DNA from 4 places in the Delftia sp. WY8 genome. Region 3 is predicted to be linked to each of the others. Evidence: predicted binding sites of a transcription regulator. Region 3 holds the regulator's gene; each other region holds the start of a gene.
What was found. Region 3 encodes FNR, which switches genes on or off when oxygen is low (the NO sensors DNR and NnrR bind a similar motif). Its sites were predicted from a motif close to TTGATNNNNATCAA; they were not measured.

Region 1 (4,205 bases), 1.4 Mb from region 3:
TAATTGCGCCACAGCGCGAAGGCATAGCCGCAAAAGCCCACGCTCAGCACCACGGCCACCACCAGGTACAGCCAGGAGCTCATGCCGTACATGAAGGGCAGCATGCAGGCTGCGAACAGGATCACCGTGTACAGCAGGATCTGCAGCCGCGTGTACTCGCTGCCATGCGTGACGGGCAGCATCGGCAGGCCCGACTGGCGGTAGTCCTCCACGCGGTACAGCGCCAGCGCCCAGAAATGCGGAGGCGTCCACAGGAAGATGATGAGAAACAGGATCAGCGCCTCGGGTCCGACCTGGCCCGTCATCGCGGCCCAGCCCAGCACGGGCGGCATGGCGCCGGAGGCGCCGCCGATCACGATGTTCTGCGGCGTGGCGGGCTTGAGGATCACCGTGTAGATCACGGCATAGCCCACGAAGGTGGCCAGCGTCAGCCACATGGTCAGCGGATTGGTGCACAGCAGCAGCACCAGCGCACCCAGCGTGCACAGGATGGCCGAGAAGGCCAGGGCCTGCTGGCTGGTCAGCTCCCCGCGCGCCGTGGGCCGCCAGGAGGTGCGCTTCATGCGCGCATCGATATGGCGCTCCACCAGGCAGTTGAAGGCCGCTGCGGCGCCCGCCACCAGCCAGATGCCCAGGCAGGCCAGCGCCATGTGCAGCCACTGGTCGGCGTTGGGCCAGCCCGGCACGGCCAGCACCATGCCGATCAGCGCGCAGAACACGATCAACTGCACCACGCGGGGCTTGGTCAGGGCATAGAACTGCGTCCAGCGTGAGGACTCGACACTCAGGGAAGCTTGTTTACTCATGCAATCTCTCCACGGGCAACCGGCAACCCGGCCCGCAGCGTGCCCGGGCGACTGGCCGCCAGGCACCAAACAATCACGGTCACCAGCGCGGCTGCGCCACCCGTATGCAGCACCGCGGCCACCAGCGGCCAATCGAGCACCACGTTCGACAGGCCTGTCAGCACCTGCAGCACCAAAAACGCACCCAGCACGCGGCGCTGCAACGCCAGTGCGGGCACTTCACCCAAACGCCACCACAGCCCGGCCAGCGCAGCCACCACCACATAGGCCGCCAGGCGGTGCAGATAGTGGATGGCCGTGAGGCCCGCAAAGCTGATGTTGCTGCCGTCCTGCAGCAGGCCCAGCGGACGCCAGATCTGCAGCGCCTGCGAAAAATCCATGGCCGGCCACCAACTGCCCTGGCAGGTCGGAAAACTGCTGCAGGCCAGCACCGCATAGTTGGTGCTGACCCAGCCACCCAGTGCCACCTGCAGCACCAGCAAGCCCAGGCCCAGCCACAGCAGAGCACGCAGGCCCGGGGAAATCACCGTTGCCTGCTGCTGGCGTGCCGCCCGGCTCAGCCCCACGGCGGGCACGCACAGCAAGGCCAGCAGGCCCGTGCCGCCCAGCAGGTGCAGGGTCACGATGGCCGGAAACAGCTTCATGGTCACGGTCCAGGCGCCAAAGGCACCCTGCAGGCAGACCCAGAACAGCGCCAGCGTGGGCCACCAGGGGCTCATGGCCCCCAGCCGTGCGCCTTCCACGCCTTGGGCGCCACCCGCCCTGCCCTGGCGGCGCGCACGCCGCCAGGCCATGATGGTCATGGCGATGATGAGCACGCCCACGGTGGTGGCCAGATAGCGGTGGACCATCTCTATCCATGCCTTGCCATGCGTCACCGGCCCGGTGGGCATGGCGGCCTGCGCCTCGGCAATCTGCGCGCGGGCGCCCATGGGGCTGGCGCTGCCATAGCAGCCCGGCCAGTCAGGGCAGCCCAGGCCGGAATCGGTCAAACGCGTAAAGGCGCCGAACAGCACCAGGTCGAAAGTCAGGAACAGCGTCAGCACCGACAGTGCCTGCAGCCGCTTGAGCGAGCCACCGTTGCGGTTGCGCAGCCACACCCAGGCCAAGGGTCCCAGCGCCAGCAACAGGCCCAGCAGCATCAGCTCCAGAACGGGGGCCAGATCGTACAGCGCCTGCTCGTTCACCTCCGCCCTCCGCAGCGCAGCGTCCACCGGACGGAACTGACCCCAGGCAAGCCGCAAGGCAATGCCACAGGCGCATCCGGTTGGCGACAGCAGAACTTCATAAATGAGAGCAATTTGACGAGAAGGCTCAGCCCCATGCGCGAGATTGGATCGCAGGCCGGGCCCACAGAGAATCAGGACATGCACCCAGATACAGGCTGCGGGACGGCGCCCCATGCACAAGGCCCGCCAAGCGGGCCCGGTCGCTGCAACTTTCAGAGCAGCATGTCTTTGATATGAAACAATTCTACTTGCCTGCGCACCACTCAAGCGCCCAAGCGCGCAGTGCCCCTAGACCGCAGCCAGCTTCTTTTGGCCGGCGTGGTGCGGCTTGGGCCGGGTGCACACGAATTTGCGCAGGGCACCGCCCGAGGCATCGGTGGCCCGGCTTTACACAACTGCTCAGATTCGCTCAGACTCAGACGCCCAGCGTTCCTTAGATTGACGCTTTTACTTGGGGACCGGCAACCGCCGGGTGAGGCCATGATTGCAGGACGCTCGTGGACTGTGCTTGATGGGCGCGGACACGAAATCGGGCGTGTCGAAGGCGATGAATTCGTCCGGTGCGGGACCAGGCTCATCTACCGCATCGATGGGCCGGCGCTGTACTCCATGGACGGCTCGGCCAGACTGATGGGCTTTATCGAAGGGACCGAGGTCAGAACCCGGCAGGGGCGGATCTTTCTCAAATTCCTCGCGCATTGAACTGCGCTGCTCTGATCTGCGCAGCACCGTGCGCATGCAGCGGCAAGCTTTCGGCCCCCTTCTGCGCCGGCCGATGACAATCTATATCAATTCATTCATAGCCAGTCGCTAAGACGCACAGATAATTGCCGGCATTCGTGTGAATTGTGAGAAGGGACCGGGCCACGTGCCACGCCCTTCGCATGCTGGAGGATTGGCAGATGAGCGCCCCGGAAATGGAGGCCATACAGGAGCGGCTGAAGAAGCTGCGGGCCGACGAGGCGCAGGTAGCCGAGCAGCTGGAACGGCTGCAGACCCAGAAGGCTGCGCTGGAGCACAGGCAAGCCATGATCCAGGGCGCCTTGGAGGTGCTGGAAGAGATGCGGCAGGAGCTGGAGCCATGAACCGCGGCAAGCCCGGTTCGTCCCCGTCCCCGTCCTCGTCACCGCCCGCCACTGCCCTGCCAACAACCCAGGACTGGCTGGAAAGAATTGCAGCCCTGGATGCCACGCAGCCGCCGCCTACCCCACCTCGTCCGCGCAACACCCGCAAAGCAGCGCGCCGCAAGGCGGTCACCATCGTGGCAAGGCTGGTGCTGCTGGTGCTGCTGGCCATCGCCCTGGCCGTGGCGGCGCAATTGATGTGGGTCAAGTAGCTGCCTGCGGTATACCCTCGCATCCTGGCGAAGTTCCCATATTGTTTGCATGCTCACTTGCGCCTAGCATGGAGGCACACTCAACGCAGTGGAGGTGTCATGGCCGATCCCGAAGAACCGCTGGAAATACGCTCAGAACGCTGGCAGTCGCTGAAGGGGCTGGACATCGCCTCCGTGGATCTGGGCCCCATCTGCGTGGTGCTCTTGCTGACGTTGATCTGCATGGCCGTGATGCTGCTGCTGGCCAAGTCCGGCGCCGAGCAGGTGCGGCAGGCCCAGCCATCGCCCCAGGCCAAAGGCCCTGCTCCCCGACCGCAACCGGCGCAGCCCGTGGCAGAACCCGCCCAGCAACAGACCTGGATACCGGCCTTGCGCACCTGAGCGCGGCAAGGCCGGTCCAGGCCGTAGGTAGCGCGTTCAGACCTTCATCGAACGTGTCGCAATGAAGGTCGGCACGAACTTCTCGATCACAAAACGGGCGTGGGGCTGCCAGTCCTCGTGGAAGCCCGTCAGCACAAGCCCCGCATCCAACTGCCCCCCGATCTGATCGGCCAGCGTATGGCCGAACACCAGGGCCTCGTTGCGCTCGCGCTTGGCCGCAATCGCCTCGGGCGGCAAATCCGCCACATCGGAATACGGCAGGCGCCAGGCGGGCCGCACGAGTCCTTGCTCGCGCAATGCAGGATCACGGTCCTCCACGAAGACCACCGGATTCCAGAAGCTGGACAGAAGACGCCCGCCCGTCGTCAGCACCCGCGCGCATTCACGCCACACGGGCCGCACATCGGGCACGTAGAGGTTGGAGATGGGGTGAAAGATCACATCAAAGCTGGC
Region 2 (4,205 bases), 2.9 Mb from region 3:
GAGCGGCCGATGATGTCTCGCGCGCCGCGCGCCAGATGGGCACGGCGGCCAGCCGCTTCAGCGACAACCCGCAGGCCGTGATCTACGGGCCGGGCCAGGCCCGTCCGGGGCCGGGCGAGCCCGGCTTCGTCGCCCCGTCTGCAGCCACCCAGCCCTGACCGAGGAACCCGCATGTCCCCATCTCGCAAGACCGCCGTGGCCAGCGCTGGACTGGCCGCCGCCCTGATCCTGCTGGCCGGCTGCTCGGCCCTGCCGCAGCCCCCCGCCCAGCCCGCGCGCTATGACTTCGGCCTGGCGCCGCTGTCCACGCCCGCGCAGTCCGCCACATCCGCAGCCCCGCAGGCACGCACGCCGCTGGCGCTGGCCGATGTGGAGGCCCCCGCCCTGTCCGACGGCAGCACGGCCATGTTCTACCGCCTGGCCTATGCCAACGGCCAGGAACTGCGCCCCTACCAGCTGGCGCGCTGGAGCCAGCCTCCTGCACTGCTGCTGCAGCAGCGCCTGCGCAGCCAACTGGGCCTGCAGCGCCCCGTGCTGGCCAGCAGCGAAAGCGTGGCCCAGCCGCGCCTGCAAGGCGCCGTGCCCACGCTGCTGCGCGTGGACATCGAAGAGTTCAGCCAGGTCTTTGACGCGCCCGGCTCCAGTGCCGGCGTGGTGCGCCTGCGCGCCACCCTGGTCGAGCAAAGCGGTGCCGTGGACCGACTGCTCGGACAGAAGGTGTTCGAGGTGCGCAGTCCTGCAGCTTCGGGCGATGCGGCGGGCGGCGCCCAGGCCCTGGCCAAGGCCACGGATGCGGCCATTGCGCAGATCGATGCGTGGCTGGGGCAGCAGGGGCACTGAGCGGCTGCTGGATTTCCAGCCCATCCATTCTCTTGAGAACGGCTGGTGGGTGCATTGCATCCGCTGGCCGTTTTTTGTTTTCGGCAACTGGCTCTGCAAGCAAGTGGACTTTTTCTGCCCCTGCCGGATGGTTGCTTTTCGAGGCCGGGTCTCGGCCCGGCAGCCGACTGCCCTTTTCTTGATTCGCCAAGAAAGGTCAGATCACGAAGCAAGCCTGTCCTTCGGCAGGCTTGCAACCCCGCAACCGCCACGGCGCAGGTGCGGACATACGGGGAAAAGGCTGGGTACTCAGGGCAGGGGCGGGCCGCGCCTGACCCAGCGCTTCCCGCGCGTCCGTCAGGGGCTGTAGTCCCGATCCCACCGTCTCGGCTGCCCCTGGGACGACCGTCAACACTAGGTCCAGACTACGGCGCGCGGCGCGCAGGTTTTTTACAGTGGAACCGTCGCTGATGCAGATCGCGGCTTTGAAAAAACAAGGCCTGATTGCACGGCACGACTTCAACATCACTGAAAGGAACAAGCCATGAATGAAGACCGCATCAAGGGCAACTGGAAGCAATTCACCGGCAAGATCCGTGAGCAATGGGGCAAGCTCACCGATGACGATCTGGACGTGATCGCCGGCAAGCGCGAGCAATTCCTGGGCAAGCTGCAGGAGCGCCAGGGCCTGGCCCGCGACGCTGCCGAAAAGCAGCTGACCGACTGGCAAAAGCGCAACCCCGACTTCCGCTTCGAAGACTGACGAGGGTGGACTGCGGATGGGCTGGTCGCCCTGGCCGGCGCCCCCATCCGCTCCTCGATAGCCGGCATGCCCCCAGGGCATGCACCCAAGGCCCGCCGCCGCAGGCATCAAGGGCCACCTCAGTACAAATACAAGGAGTTCCATCATGCAAACACCGCAACGCTTTCGCCACATGCTGTCCGCCGTCGCCCTGGGCCTGATGGCCTCCGGCGCCATGGCCATGACCAATGCCGAGCACACGGCCGCCAAGAACCAGATCGAGGCCGACTACAAGGCTGCCAAGGAACAGTGCAAGCCGCTCAAGGACAACGCCAAGGACGTCTGCGAGAAGCAGGCCAAGGGCCAGGAAAACGTCGCCAAGGCTGAACTGGAATCGCGCCGCAATCCTTCGCCCAAGAACAGCGAAAAGGCACTCAAGGCCAAGGCTGATGCGGACTACGACATCGCCAAGGAAAAGTGCGATGACCTCAAGGGCGACGCCAAGGACGTCTGCGTGAAGGATGCCAAGGCTGCCCATGTGCGTGCCGTCGAAGCCGCCAAGGTGAACAAGGCCCAGGCCGAACCTGCCGCCAACTCTGCCGCCAAGGCCGCCAACGTGGCCGAGACCCGCAAGGACGCTGCCGAGGAAACCCGCGAAGCCGACTACAAGGCTGCCAAGGCCCGTTGCGACACCATGAGCGGTGACGCCAAGGACACCTGCGTGGCGGATGCCAAGCGTAAATATGGACAGTAAGCTGGTAGGCACCCCCTGAGGCGCTGCGCGCCTTCCCCCTCTCTACTTGCTTCGCAAGGGAGGGGGACGGCACCTTCGCCGCGAGGCGGCTCTTGCTCGGTGCCCCTGGCCTTTTGGCCGCGCCAGTTTTATCCGCCTTGACCAAGCCCCGCTCGCGGGGCTTTGCTGTTTTCGGGTTGGCTGATGTGGGTCAAACGGGTTGGGCGGTGCTGTTCCTAAGCTGCAGTCTTTCATGATGAAGGCAGGAGAAGCATATGGCCGTGCTGGAATGGAGCGGAGCGCTGGCATTGGAGTTGCCGGCCATGGACGAGGTGCACCAGGAGTTCGTGCTGCTGCTGGCCGAGGTGGAGGCGGCCGATGATGCGCAGCTGTGCGTGCGCTGGGATGAGCTGATCGCGCATACGCAAGTGCACTTCGACCAGGAAGACCGCTGGATGCAGTCCACGCGGTTCACCAGCACCAACTGCCACAGCCTGCAGCACAAGGTAGTGCTGCAGGTGATGCGCGAGGGGGCGGCCAAGGCGGCAGCGGGGGATCTGGCCGTGATCCGCAGCATGGCGGGCGAGCTGGCGGCCTGGTTCGTGCACCATGCGCAGACCATGGATGCGGCGCTGGCCCTGCATCTGCGCAGCGCGGGCTTCGATCCCGCCACGGGCTCGCTGGCCCACCCCGAGGCCTTGCCCGAGCAGCCCATCACGGGCTGCGGCGGTGCATGCGACGGCAGCGTCGACCGCGCGCGGGCCGTGCCGGCCTGATCCGGCGGGCCTTCAATCGGCCAGCCAGCCCGCTCAGGGCACGATCGCGGGCGAGGCCAGGATGGGGAAGATCTTCACCAGCCCGCCCGCCATCACCTCCACGGCCAGGGCCGCGAGGATCAGGCCCATGAGCCGCGTCATCACGTTGATGCCGGTCTTGCCCAGCACGCGCGCAATCGGGTCGGCCAGCGAAAAGCAGACCATCACCACCAGCGCCACCACCACGCCATAGCCCACCAGCGCCAGGTGCTGCCAGATGGTGCGTGCCTGGTCGGCATAGATCACCACGGTGGACATGGAGGCCGGCCCCGTCAGCAGCGGAATCGTCAGCGGCACCACGGCAATGCTGTTGCCCATGGCGGCCTTTTCCGCGCCTGCCGCCAGCGTGGGCGCGTTGGGCCGTTCCTCGGCCGGGCGGGCGTTGAGCATGTTCATCGCGCTGATCAGCAGCAGCAGGCCGCCGCCCACCTGGAAGCTCTGCAGCGAGATGTTGAAGAAGTCCAGCACCTGCAGCCCGATGATGGCGCAGGCCGCGATCACGCAGAACGAGGCCAGCGCCGCCGTGCGAATGGTCTGCTGGCGCTGCTGGGCGCTGAATCCCTCGGTGTAGTGGATGAAGAAGGGGACGATGGCCAGCGGGTTGATGATGGCCACCAAAGTGATCAGCGGTTTGAGGTCCATGGTTGCCTTGGAGCTAGAGGTTGCCGCCCGAGATATCGACCAGGCTGCCCGTGGTGTAGTGCGAGCCGTCGGACATCAGCCAGAGGATGGCGTCGGCCACTTCCTCGGCCCTGCCGCCGCGCTGCATGGGCACGTTGGGCGCCAGGCGCTCGACGCGGTCGGGCTGTCCGCCGCTGGCGTGGATGCCGGTCTCTATCAAGCCGGGCCGCACGGCGTTCACGCGTATGCCCTGGGCGGCGACTTCCTTGGCCAGGCCCAGCGTCATCACGTCCAACGCGCCCTTGGCGGCCGCATAGTCCACGTACTGGCCCGGTGCGCCCAGCCGCGAAGCGATGCTGGAGACGTTCACGATGGCGCCACCCCGTCCGCCGTGGCGGGTGCTCATGCGCCGCACGGCCTCGCGCGCGCAGATGAAGCTGCCGATGGTATTGACGCGGAACATGCGCTCCAGCCG
Region 3 (4,205 bases):
CTGTGCATAGACGCCTGCAATTCCATCATGGACAAGATGGAGTATCCGCGCGGCCTCATCCGGCTGACCACGCAGAACGCCATGGCCGGCATGTGGCGGCGGGCCCAGGTGCTGCGCCGCATCTTCCGTCCGCGCGTACTGGTCTACTCGGCCGTGCTGATCGGCCTGAGCATGGCCATGATCGTGAGCCTGGCGCTGCGCCAGTCGGTCAAGGTCGACGTGATACGCGACCGGGCATCGCTGTCGCGCATCGTCGCGGGCGGCAAGCTGGAAAATGTCTACCGCCTGCAGATCATGAATGCCACCGAGCAGGCCCAGCGCTACCGCATCAGCGCCCATGGCCTCGACGGGCTGGAGCTGGCGTCCGAGCAGGAGGTAGAGGTCGGCCCTGCCGAGACGCGCGGCATTGCGGCGCGGCTGCAGATTCCCTACGGTTCCGCCGAGCCGGGCTCGCACACCGTATTCTTCGATATCGATGCCGTGCATTCAGGCGCGGGACGCGCGTCCGAAAAGGCCGTCTTCCTGGTGCCCCGGTGATATGTCTGGCCGGCGCCGCCCAGGCTGCGCCGGCTGTTTGAAAGAAAGAGGTTATCCATGTCTTCCAGTCCCGCAGTCTCCGCGCCCGCCACGGCCCCTTCGCATCCGGACGCCGGCAAGCCCTGGTGGAAGTTCGCCCATGTCTGGCTCGTGGTGGCCGGCCCGGCCGCCGTCGTGGTGGCTGGCGTGGTCACGGCCGTCATTGCGATCAATGGCGCCGATCCCGTGATCGATCCTGACTATTACCGCAATGGCATCACCATCAACGAGCGTGCCGATGGCGTGCGCGAAGTGCCCAAGAGCCTGGCGCCCGCGGTCACCGGCCGCAACCACGCGGCCACGCCCGCGCAGGACCATCCCACGGACCGCTGAACGCAGGAAAATGCCGTGCACAAGGCCGCAGTCGCGGCCTTTTTGCATGGTGGATGGCATCTCCAGCATGCGCGAGGGCCAAGGGTTTCCTACAGGCAGTGCAGGGTGCGCAGGGCTTGGCACGGTGCGCGGGCGGCGCGCACAATGAAAGCCACCCCTCGACAGCTCAAGGAGATCGCTGATGTTGGCCCAACGCTGGATGTGGATTGCCTGGCCGGCCTTTCTGGCCGCCGCCGTGATGGAGATGCTGGTATTCGCCTTCGTGGACCCGCTGGAGCTGCACTGGCTCGGCGACCTGGGCTGGTCGCGGCAGGGAATCTACACGCTGGCCTTCTTCGCCTTCTGGGGCGTGACCATGCTGTCCAGCCTCATGACCACCATGCTGGGACGCTCCACGCACGATCTCAACGACGGCGTGGTCTCCGAGCCGGACCCAAATCTGGCCATGCAGGGCCTGGGGCGCGATTGAACCTGCGTGCACTGCAATGGCAATGAACAAGGCCCGCGATCGCGGGCCTTGTTCATTGCCGGGGGGCGGGGCCTTGCGGCCTCACTGGCACTGCTGGCTGTTGACGATGCGCTTGAGCGCGTCCGTGTCCAGGATGCGCAGATGGCGCTGGCGCACCTCGATGATGTTTTCTTCGGCAAACTTCGAGAAGGTGCGGCTCACCGTCTCCAGCTTCAGGCCCAGGTAGCTGCCGATTTCCTCGCGCGTCATGCGCAGCACCAGTTCCGACTTGGAAAAGCCCCGGGCGTGCAGGCGCTGCACCAGGTTGAGCACGAAGGCGGCCAGGCGCTCCTCGGCACGCATGCTGCCCAGCAGCAGCATCACGCCGTGCTCGCGCACGATCTCGCGGCTCATGACCTTGTGCACATGGTTTTGCAGGGCCGTGACCTCGCGCGACAGGTCCTCCAGCTTGTCGAAGGGCATGACGCAGACCTCGGCGTCTTCCAGCGCGACCGCATCGCAGGTGTGGTGGTCGTTGACGATGCCATCCAGGCCGATGATCTCGCCGGCCATCTGAAAGCCCGTGACCTGGTCGCGCCCGTCCTCGGTGGCCACGCAGGTCTTGAAGAAGCCCGTGCGGATGGCGTACAGCGAGGTGAAGGACTCACCGTTGCGAAACAGCAGGCCGCCGCGCTTGACCTTGCGGCGCGTGGCCACGATGTCGTCGATGCGCTGCATCTGCTCGGCATCCAGGCCCATGGGCATGCACAGCTCGCGCAGGTTGCAATTGGAACAGGATGCTTTGATGGTCTGAAGGTTCATGGAGTAAACATCAGCGGCGCAGCAGTGCGCCGGCGGTGACCTCGTGGATGGCGATGAGTTGGATCAAATTGTCGCAGCACTGCCGCGAACAACTCTTGATATGAGTCAAGGACGCGGCCAATGGGCTGCGGCACAGTGGACGACATTAGAGGAAAAAACCCATGACCGCTGTCACCCCAGAGCTGCTGCGTCGCTTCGACGTACCGGGGCCCCGATACACCTCGTTCCCCACGGCCGATCGTTTCGTGGAGGCTTTCGGTGCTGAAGACTATATCCTGGCACTTGAACACCGCAAATCGAGTACCGCAGCGCGAGCCATGCCTTTGTCGCTGTATGTGCATGTGCCGTTCTGCGAGTCGCTGTGCTACTACTGCGCCTGCAACAAGATCGTGACGCGCCACCACGATCGCGCTGCCGTCTACCTGGACTACCTGGCGCGCGAGATGGCCTTGCACACGGCCCATTGCGGCAAGGGCCAGGCCGTCAGCCAGTTGCACCTGGGCGGCGGCACGCCCACCTTCTTCTCGGACGATGAGCTGCGCACGCTGATGGCCCTGCTGCGCGAGCATTTCAAGCTGGAGCCGGGCGGCGAATACTCCATCGAGGTCGATCCGCGCACCGTCAGCGTCGAACGCCTGGCCGTGCTCAAGGAGCTGGGCTTCAACCGCCTGAGCTTCGGCGTGCAGGACTTCGACGAACAGGTGCAGATCGCCGTGCACCGCGTGCAGCCGGCCGAGCAGGTGTTCGCGCTGGTGGCAGCGGCACGGCAGCTGGGCTTTGCCTCCATCAACGTGGACCTGATCTACGGCCTGCCCAAGCAGACGCCCGAGTCCTTCGAGCGCACGCTGGCCCAGGTCAATGCGCTGCGGCCCGACCGTATCGCGCTCTATGCCTATGCCCACCTGCCCGAGCGCTTCAAGCCGCAGCGGCGCATCGCGGCCGAGGACCTGCCCCAGGGCGCCGACAAGCTGGCCATGCTCTCGCGCTCCATCGCGGCCTTCATGGACGGCGGCTATGTCTACGTCGGCATGGACCACTTCGCCTTGCCCGAGGACGCGCTGGCCGTGGCCAAGCGCCAGGGCCGGCTGCATCGCAACTTCCAGGGCTACAGCACCCAGCCCGACTGCGACCTGATTGCGCTGGGCGTGTCGGCCATCGGCAAGGTGGGGGCCAGCTACAGCCAGAACGCCAAGACGCTGGAGGAGTACTACGACGCCATCGACGCCGGCCACCTGCCCGTGGTGCGCGGCCTGGCACTGTCGCGCGATGATCTGGTGCGGCGCGCCGTCATCATGGCCATCATGTGCCAGGGCGCCGTGCTGTTCGAGCCCATGGAGCAGGCCTGGCTGCTGGGCTTTCGCGAGTACTTCGCCCCCGAGCTGGCGGCGCTTCAGGACCTGCAGGCCAAGGGGCTGGTGCAGATCAGCGACGAGGGATTCCAGGTCACGCCCATGGGCTGGTACTTCGTGCGTGGCGTGGCCATGCTGTTTGACCGATATCTGCAGGCCGACAAAAACCGGGCGCGGTTTTCGAGGATCATCTAGGCCCCATGCTGTTGTCGCTGCTCTGGACCGCTTTGATCATGGGGCTCGTCGGCGGGCCCCATTGCCTTGCCATGTGCGCCGCGCCCTGCGGCGTGGTCACGGGCGGGGCGGGGCAGGGCACGGTACAGGGTGGTGGGCAGGTGGTCGCCGTCCATGGACTGCAAAGCCGGCTGTGGCTGCGCACGGCGCTGTTCCATGGCGGGCGGCTGGCCGGCTATGCCAGCCTGGGCGCTGCCTCGGCGCTGGCCATGGAAAGCCTGTCCTGGCTCACCAGCCAGACCACGGCGCTGCAGCCGTTCTGGACGCTGACCCATGTCGCCGTGATGGCCTGGGGCCTGGCCATGATGGTGCAGGCCCGCCAGCCCGCCTGGCTGGAGTCTGCGGGCCGCGCCGCCTGGCGGCGCGTGCAGCCCTGGGTGTCCGCCCCTGGCGGCACGCTGGCGGCGGGCTATGCCTGGGCGCTTATGCCCTGCGGACTGCTG
Region 4 (4,205 bases), 1.8 Mb from region 3:
GGGCGCGCTCGCGCATGATGCCCAGGCCCACATGCAGCGAGTCCGGCGCCACGTCGGCGGGGACGAAGCCGCAGCCGTCGTCGCTGACCTCGAAGCGCCAGGGGTGGCGCCCCACGCGCAGCTGCACATGCCTGGCACCCGCGTGCTTGCGCACGTTGGACAGCGCCTCCTGCACCATGTGCAGCACCTGGATCTGCACATCGGGCGCCAGCGGCAGGCCCTGGCCCGTCATGCTCAGCGAGGTGGCAATGCCCGTCTGGTGCTCGAACTTGGACAGCGTGGCGCGCAGCGCGGCCTCGATGTCCTCGGCGCTGGTGCGCGTGCGGAAATGCACCAGCAGCTCGCGCACGTCGGCATAGCATTCGCGCACGCCCACTTCCAGCTCGCCCAGGCTGCGGTCGCGCGCCTCGTCGCGGCCCTTGGCCACGGCGTCGCGCAGCAGCTGGGTCTGGATCTTGAGAAAGGCCAGCGACTGGGCAATGGAGTCATGCAGCTCGCGCGCGATCAGGCCGCGCTCCTCGGCCACGGCGGCTTCGCGCTCCAGCGCCGTGGCGCGCAGGCTTTCCATGGCGCTGGCCAGGTGGCGCGCCATGGCGGACAGCAGGTCGCGCATGTCGTCCGTGAGCACCACGGTGGAGCGAAAGAACAGGTTGACCTCGCCCAGCAGGCGCTGCTGCAGTTGCACGGGGATGCTGACCACGGTCTCGAAGCCGGCCTCGCGGCAGTGGGGCAGCTGCAGGTCGCTGGCCTGGGTGATGGGGATCACGCGCAGCCGCGCCTGCTCGCGCGGCTGGCCGCACAGGCAGGCGCCCGTGTGCAGGCAGTGCTCCTGCACCGACATGGACTGGGGCAGGCCGTCGCCGGCCAGCAGCACGTAGCGCTCGTTGGCCTCGTCGGACCAGCGCACCGTGGCCGCATCGGCCTGGGCTGCCACACGGATCTGGCGCACGAACCCTTCGGCCAGGGCCTGGAGGCTGGCCGCCTCGGAGGCCTGCACGCTGACCGCGTACAGCGCCTGCAGCTGCTGGTGCTGCACGTTGAGGCTGGCGGTCTTCTCGCGCACCTTGTCCTCCAGCTCGGCGTGAGAGCTTTGCAGCGACTGGGCCATGAGGTTGAAGCCGGCCGCCAGCTGGCCGAACTCGTCGTCCACCTCCACGTTCATGCGCGTGTCCAGGTGTCCGCGCCGCATGCGCTCCAGCGCCGAGCGCAGCTGGCCCACGGGATGCAGCACCAGCCAGTAGCTGGTGGCCATGAAACTCACGGCCGCGATGATGGCCAGCGCCATCAGACACATCTGAAACAGGTGCAGGATGGCCGTCCAGCGCGAGAGCCGGTCTTCGATGGCTTCGACAAAGCCGTCCACCTCGCGCACGAAGGCATCGGCGCTGCCCATGATGGCCTGCGCATCGACATGGTCCTCGGCCTGCCACTGCGTGCGCAGCGCACTCCAGTCGCCGCGTATGCGCTCGTAGCGCGCGCTGACCGCATCGCTCCAGGGCACGAACAGCGGCCGCGACATGTCGCCGCTGCGCAGCAGGTCCAGGCTGGCGTCGAACTGCCGTGCGCGCTCCTGCCACTGCGCTGGCGCCTCGTTCTGGCGCGCCATGGCCATGCGCACCATGCTCATGCGCAGCCGCCCGGCCTCGTTCACGGCGGCCGCGCCGCCCTCCAGCTGCCAGGCCACCCACAGCGTGAAGCCGATCGATGCCACGGCCGCCAGCAGGCAGGCCGCGCCCATGAGCAGCAGCTTGGTCGAAAGCGAGGGCTTGCCATGCATGGTCGCACTGTAGCCACGGCGCATTTGCGCGTCTTGACCTGAATCAAGCGTCACCCGTTTGCGCCGTGCCCCCGCCCCGATTCCTAGGATCCTTTCAACTGCCCCCAATGCCCACAGGGCCTATGGGGGCCCCGGGCAAGGCCAGTGTTTAGCATGGGGCCATGCAAGTCCGCTCCATCCCCCGCCCCTTCATCCGCACCCCGCGCCTTGCCGGCCTGGCAGCGGCCGCATGGCTGGCGGCAGCCCTTGCCGGCTGCGCCAGCTCCTCCGCCCCGGCGCGGGACTGGACGCAGCAGTTGCAGCGCTGGTCAGACGCGCCCATCGTGCTGCTGGGCGAGCAGCACGATGCGGCGGCCCACCAGGCCTGGCAACAGGCCACGGTGCAGCAGCTGGCCACGCAGGAGCGCCTGGCCGCGCTGGTGATCGAGATGGCGCCGCGCACGGGCTCCACGGCCAGCCTGGCGCGCGATGCCTCCGAGGACGCTGTGCAGCAGGCCCTGCAATGGCAGGACGCCGCCTGGCCCTGGCCGCGCTACCGCGGCGTGGTCATGGCCGCCGTGCGCGCAGGCGTGCCCGTGCTGGGCGGCAACCTGCCCCGCGCCGACATGAAGCAGGCCATGCGCAACCAGAACCTGGACACCCACCTGCCGCCCGAAGCCTGGCAGCGCCAGCTCGACGCCATCCGCGAAGGCCACTGCGGCCTGCTGCCCGACACCCAGCTGGCGCCCATGGCCCGCATCCAGCTGGCCCGCGACGCCAGCATGGCCGAGGTGGCCAGGGCCGCAGTCAAGCCCGGCAAGACCGTGCTGTTAGTGGCCGGGCGCGGCCACGTGCTGCGCGGCGTGGGCATTCCCACCTGGCTGCCCGAGGCCGCAGGCGCCAAGGTGGCCGTGGCGCAGGCGGGGGAGACATCGGTGGCGCAGGCCTCGGATGTGGATTGGCTGCAGAAGACGGATGCCCTGCCCGCCAAGGACCACTGCGCCGAGCTGCGGGAGAAGTTCAGGAATCCGCCGGCGCCGCGGGCGGATGCGGGTCGGGTGGACTGAGCTTCACCCCTGCACGGCCCACATTCCCTCGTTGCCCGAGACCCACTCGCCGAACGCCTGCGCAGGCATGGGCTTGCTGCACAGATAGCCCTGGAAGAAGTCGCACCCCTTGCCGCGCAGGAATGCCAGCTGCTCGGCCGTCTCCACGCCCTCGGCCAGCACCTTCAGCCCCATGGCATGCCCCAGCGCGATCACCGACCCGCTGATGGCCATGTCGTCGGCGCTGTGCGGGATGTCGCGGATGAAGCCCTGGTCGATCTTGAGCAGGTCCAGCGGGAAGCGCTTGAGGTGGGCCAGCGAGGAATAACCGGTGCCGAAGTCGTCGATGGCCAGCCGCAGGCCCTGGGCGCGCAGACGGCGCATGACGGCCAGGGCCTCCTCGGGGCGCTCGGCCAGGGCGCTTTCGGTGATCTCCAGCTCCAGGCAGTGCGGGGCGAAGCCCGTGGCGGCCAGCGCGTCGGCGGTGGCACCGGCGATGTCGGTCAGCAGGAACTGGTGCAGCGAGACATTGACCGCGATGGTCATCTCCGGCAGGCCCTGATCGCGCCAGCGCTGGCCCTGGGCGCAGGCCTCGCGCAGCACCCACAGGCCCAGCGCGCCGATGACGCCCGAGCTTTCGGCCACGGGGATGAAGCGGGCCGGGGAGATGAGGCCCTCGTCCGGGTCCAGCCAGCGCACCAGGGCCTCGGCGCCCACCAGGCGGCCAGTGGCCAGGTCGATCTGGGGCTGGAAGTACAGGCGCAGGTGGCCCAGGTCTATGGCCTGCCGCAGCCGTGCCTCCATGGCCAGGCGCTCGCGCGCGGCCGAGGTCATGTCTTCCTCGAAGAAGCACCAGGCACGGCCGCTGCGCGACTTGGCGCCGTAGACGGCCGCATGCGCGCCCTGCAGCAGGTCCTGGGCATTGCCGGCATGGGAGGGGTACATGCAGATGCCCACGCTGACGCCGGCCATGACGGACAGGCCGTCCGGCGAGCTCCAGGGCTGGCCGGCCGCCGCGATCAGTTGCCGTGCACGGGCGATGGCGTCGCCGCGCTCGCTCATGCCCTTGCACAGCACGGCCAGTTCGTCACCGGCCATGCGACCTATGAGGTCCTGGGGACCCAGGGAATCGTGCACACGGGCGGCGATGTGGCGCAGCACCTGGTCGCCGATGGCGTGGCCGTAGCTGTCGTTGACGTCCTTGAAGCGATCGATGTTCAGCAGCATCACGGCCAGCGTGCCCTGCTCGGCGGCCGCCTCGGCCACGGCGTCTTCCAGCAGCGCTGTGAAGCGCACGCTGTTGGGCAGGCCAGTGAGCATGTCGCGGTGGGCCAGGAATTCGAGCTGGGCCTCGCGCGCCTTCTCGGCCGAGATGTCGGTGAACATGCACACGTAGTGCGTGA

Region 1: G4D77_RS29350 (COX15/CtaA family protein) is a predicted target of FNR. The motif match lies at 2,264-2,277, and genes of this name have one in related genera.
Region 2: G4D77_RS18380 (hemerythrin domain-containing protein) is a predicted target of FNR. The motif match lies at 2,496-2,509, and genes of this name have one in related genera.
Region 4: G4D77_RS13375 (type IV pili methyl-accepting chemotaxis transducer N-terminal domain-containing protein) is a predicted target of FNR. The motif match lies at 1,811-1,824, and genes of this name have one in related genera.

Annotation. Positions count from the first base shown of each region.
Region 1 covers NZ_CP049795.1:6,418,297-6,422,501, reverse strand. The annotation lists gene cyoE (heme o synthase) at 1-806, opposite strand, end outside; gene G4D77_RS29350 (COX15/CtaA family protein) at 803-1,993, opposite strand; gene G4D77_RS29345 (hypothetical protein) at 2,516-2,737, shown strand; gene G4D77_RS29340 (hypothetical protein) at 2,938-3,120, shown strand; gene G4D77_RS29335 (hypothetical protein) at 3,117-3,371, shown strand; gene G4D77_RS29330 (hypothetical protein) at 3,471-3,752, shown strand; gene G4D77_RS29325 (class I SAM-dependent methyltransferase) at 3,789-4,205, opposite strand, start outside.
Region 2 covers NZ_CP049795.1:3,984,657-3,988,861, forward strand. The annotation lists gene G4D77_RS18360 (MlaD family protein) at 1-158, shown strand, start outside; gene G4D77_RS18365 (ABC-type transport auxiliary lipoprotein family protein) at 172-840, shown strand; gene G4D77_RS18370 (CsbD family protein) at 1,364-1,582, shown strand; gene G4D77_RS18375 (hypothetical protein) at 1,728-2,315, shown strand; gene G4D77_RS18380 (hemerythrin domain-containing protein) at 2,570-3,070, shown strand; gene G4D77_RS18385 (MarC family protein) at 3,104-3,751, opposite strand; gene G4D77_RS18390 (SDR family oxidoreductase) at 3,765-4,205, opposite strand, start outside.
Region 3 covers NZ_CP049795.1:1,079,241-1,083,445, reverse strand. The annotation lists gene ccoG (cytochrome c oxidase accessory protein CcoG) at 1-537, shown strand, start outside; gene G4D77_RS04850 (FixH family protein) at 595-909, shown strand; gene G4D77_RS04845 (hypothetical protein) at 1,091-1,378, shown strand; gene fnr (fumarate/nitrate reduction transcriptional regulator Fnr) at 1,460-2,179, opposite strand; gene hemN (oxygen-independent coproporphyrinogen III oxidase) at 2,341-3,723, shown strand; gene G4D77_RS04830 (sulfite exporter TauE/SafE family protein) at 3,729-4,205, shown strand, end outside.
Region 4 covers NZ_CP049795.1:2,902,870-2,907,074, forward strand. The annotation lists gene G4D77_RS13375 (type IV pili methyl-accepting chemotaxis transducer N-terminal domain-containing protein) at 1-1,777, opposite strand, end outside; gene G4D77_RS13380 (ChaN family lipoprotein) at 1,939-2,823, shown strand; gene G4D77_RS13385 (putative bifunctional diguanylate cyclase/phosphodiesterase) at 2,827-4,205, opposite strand, start outside.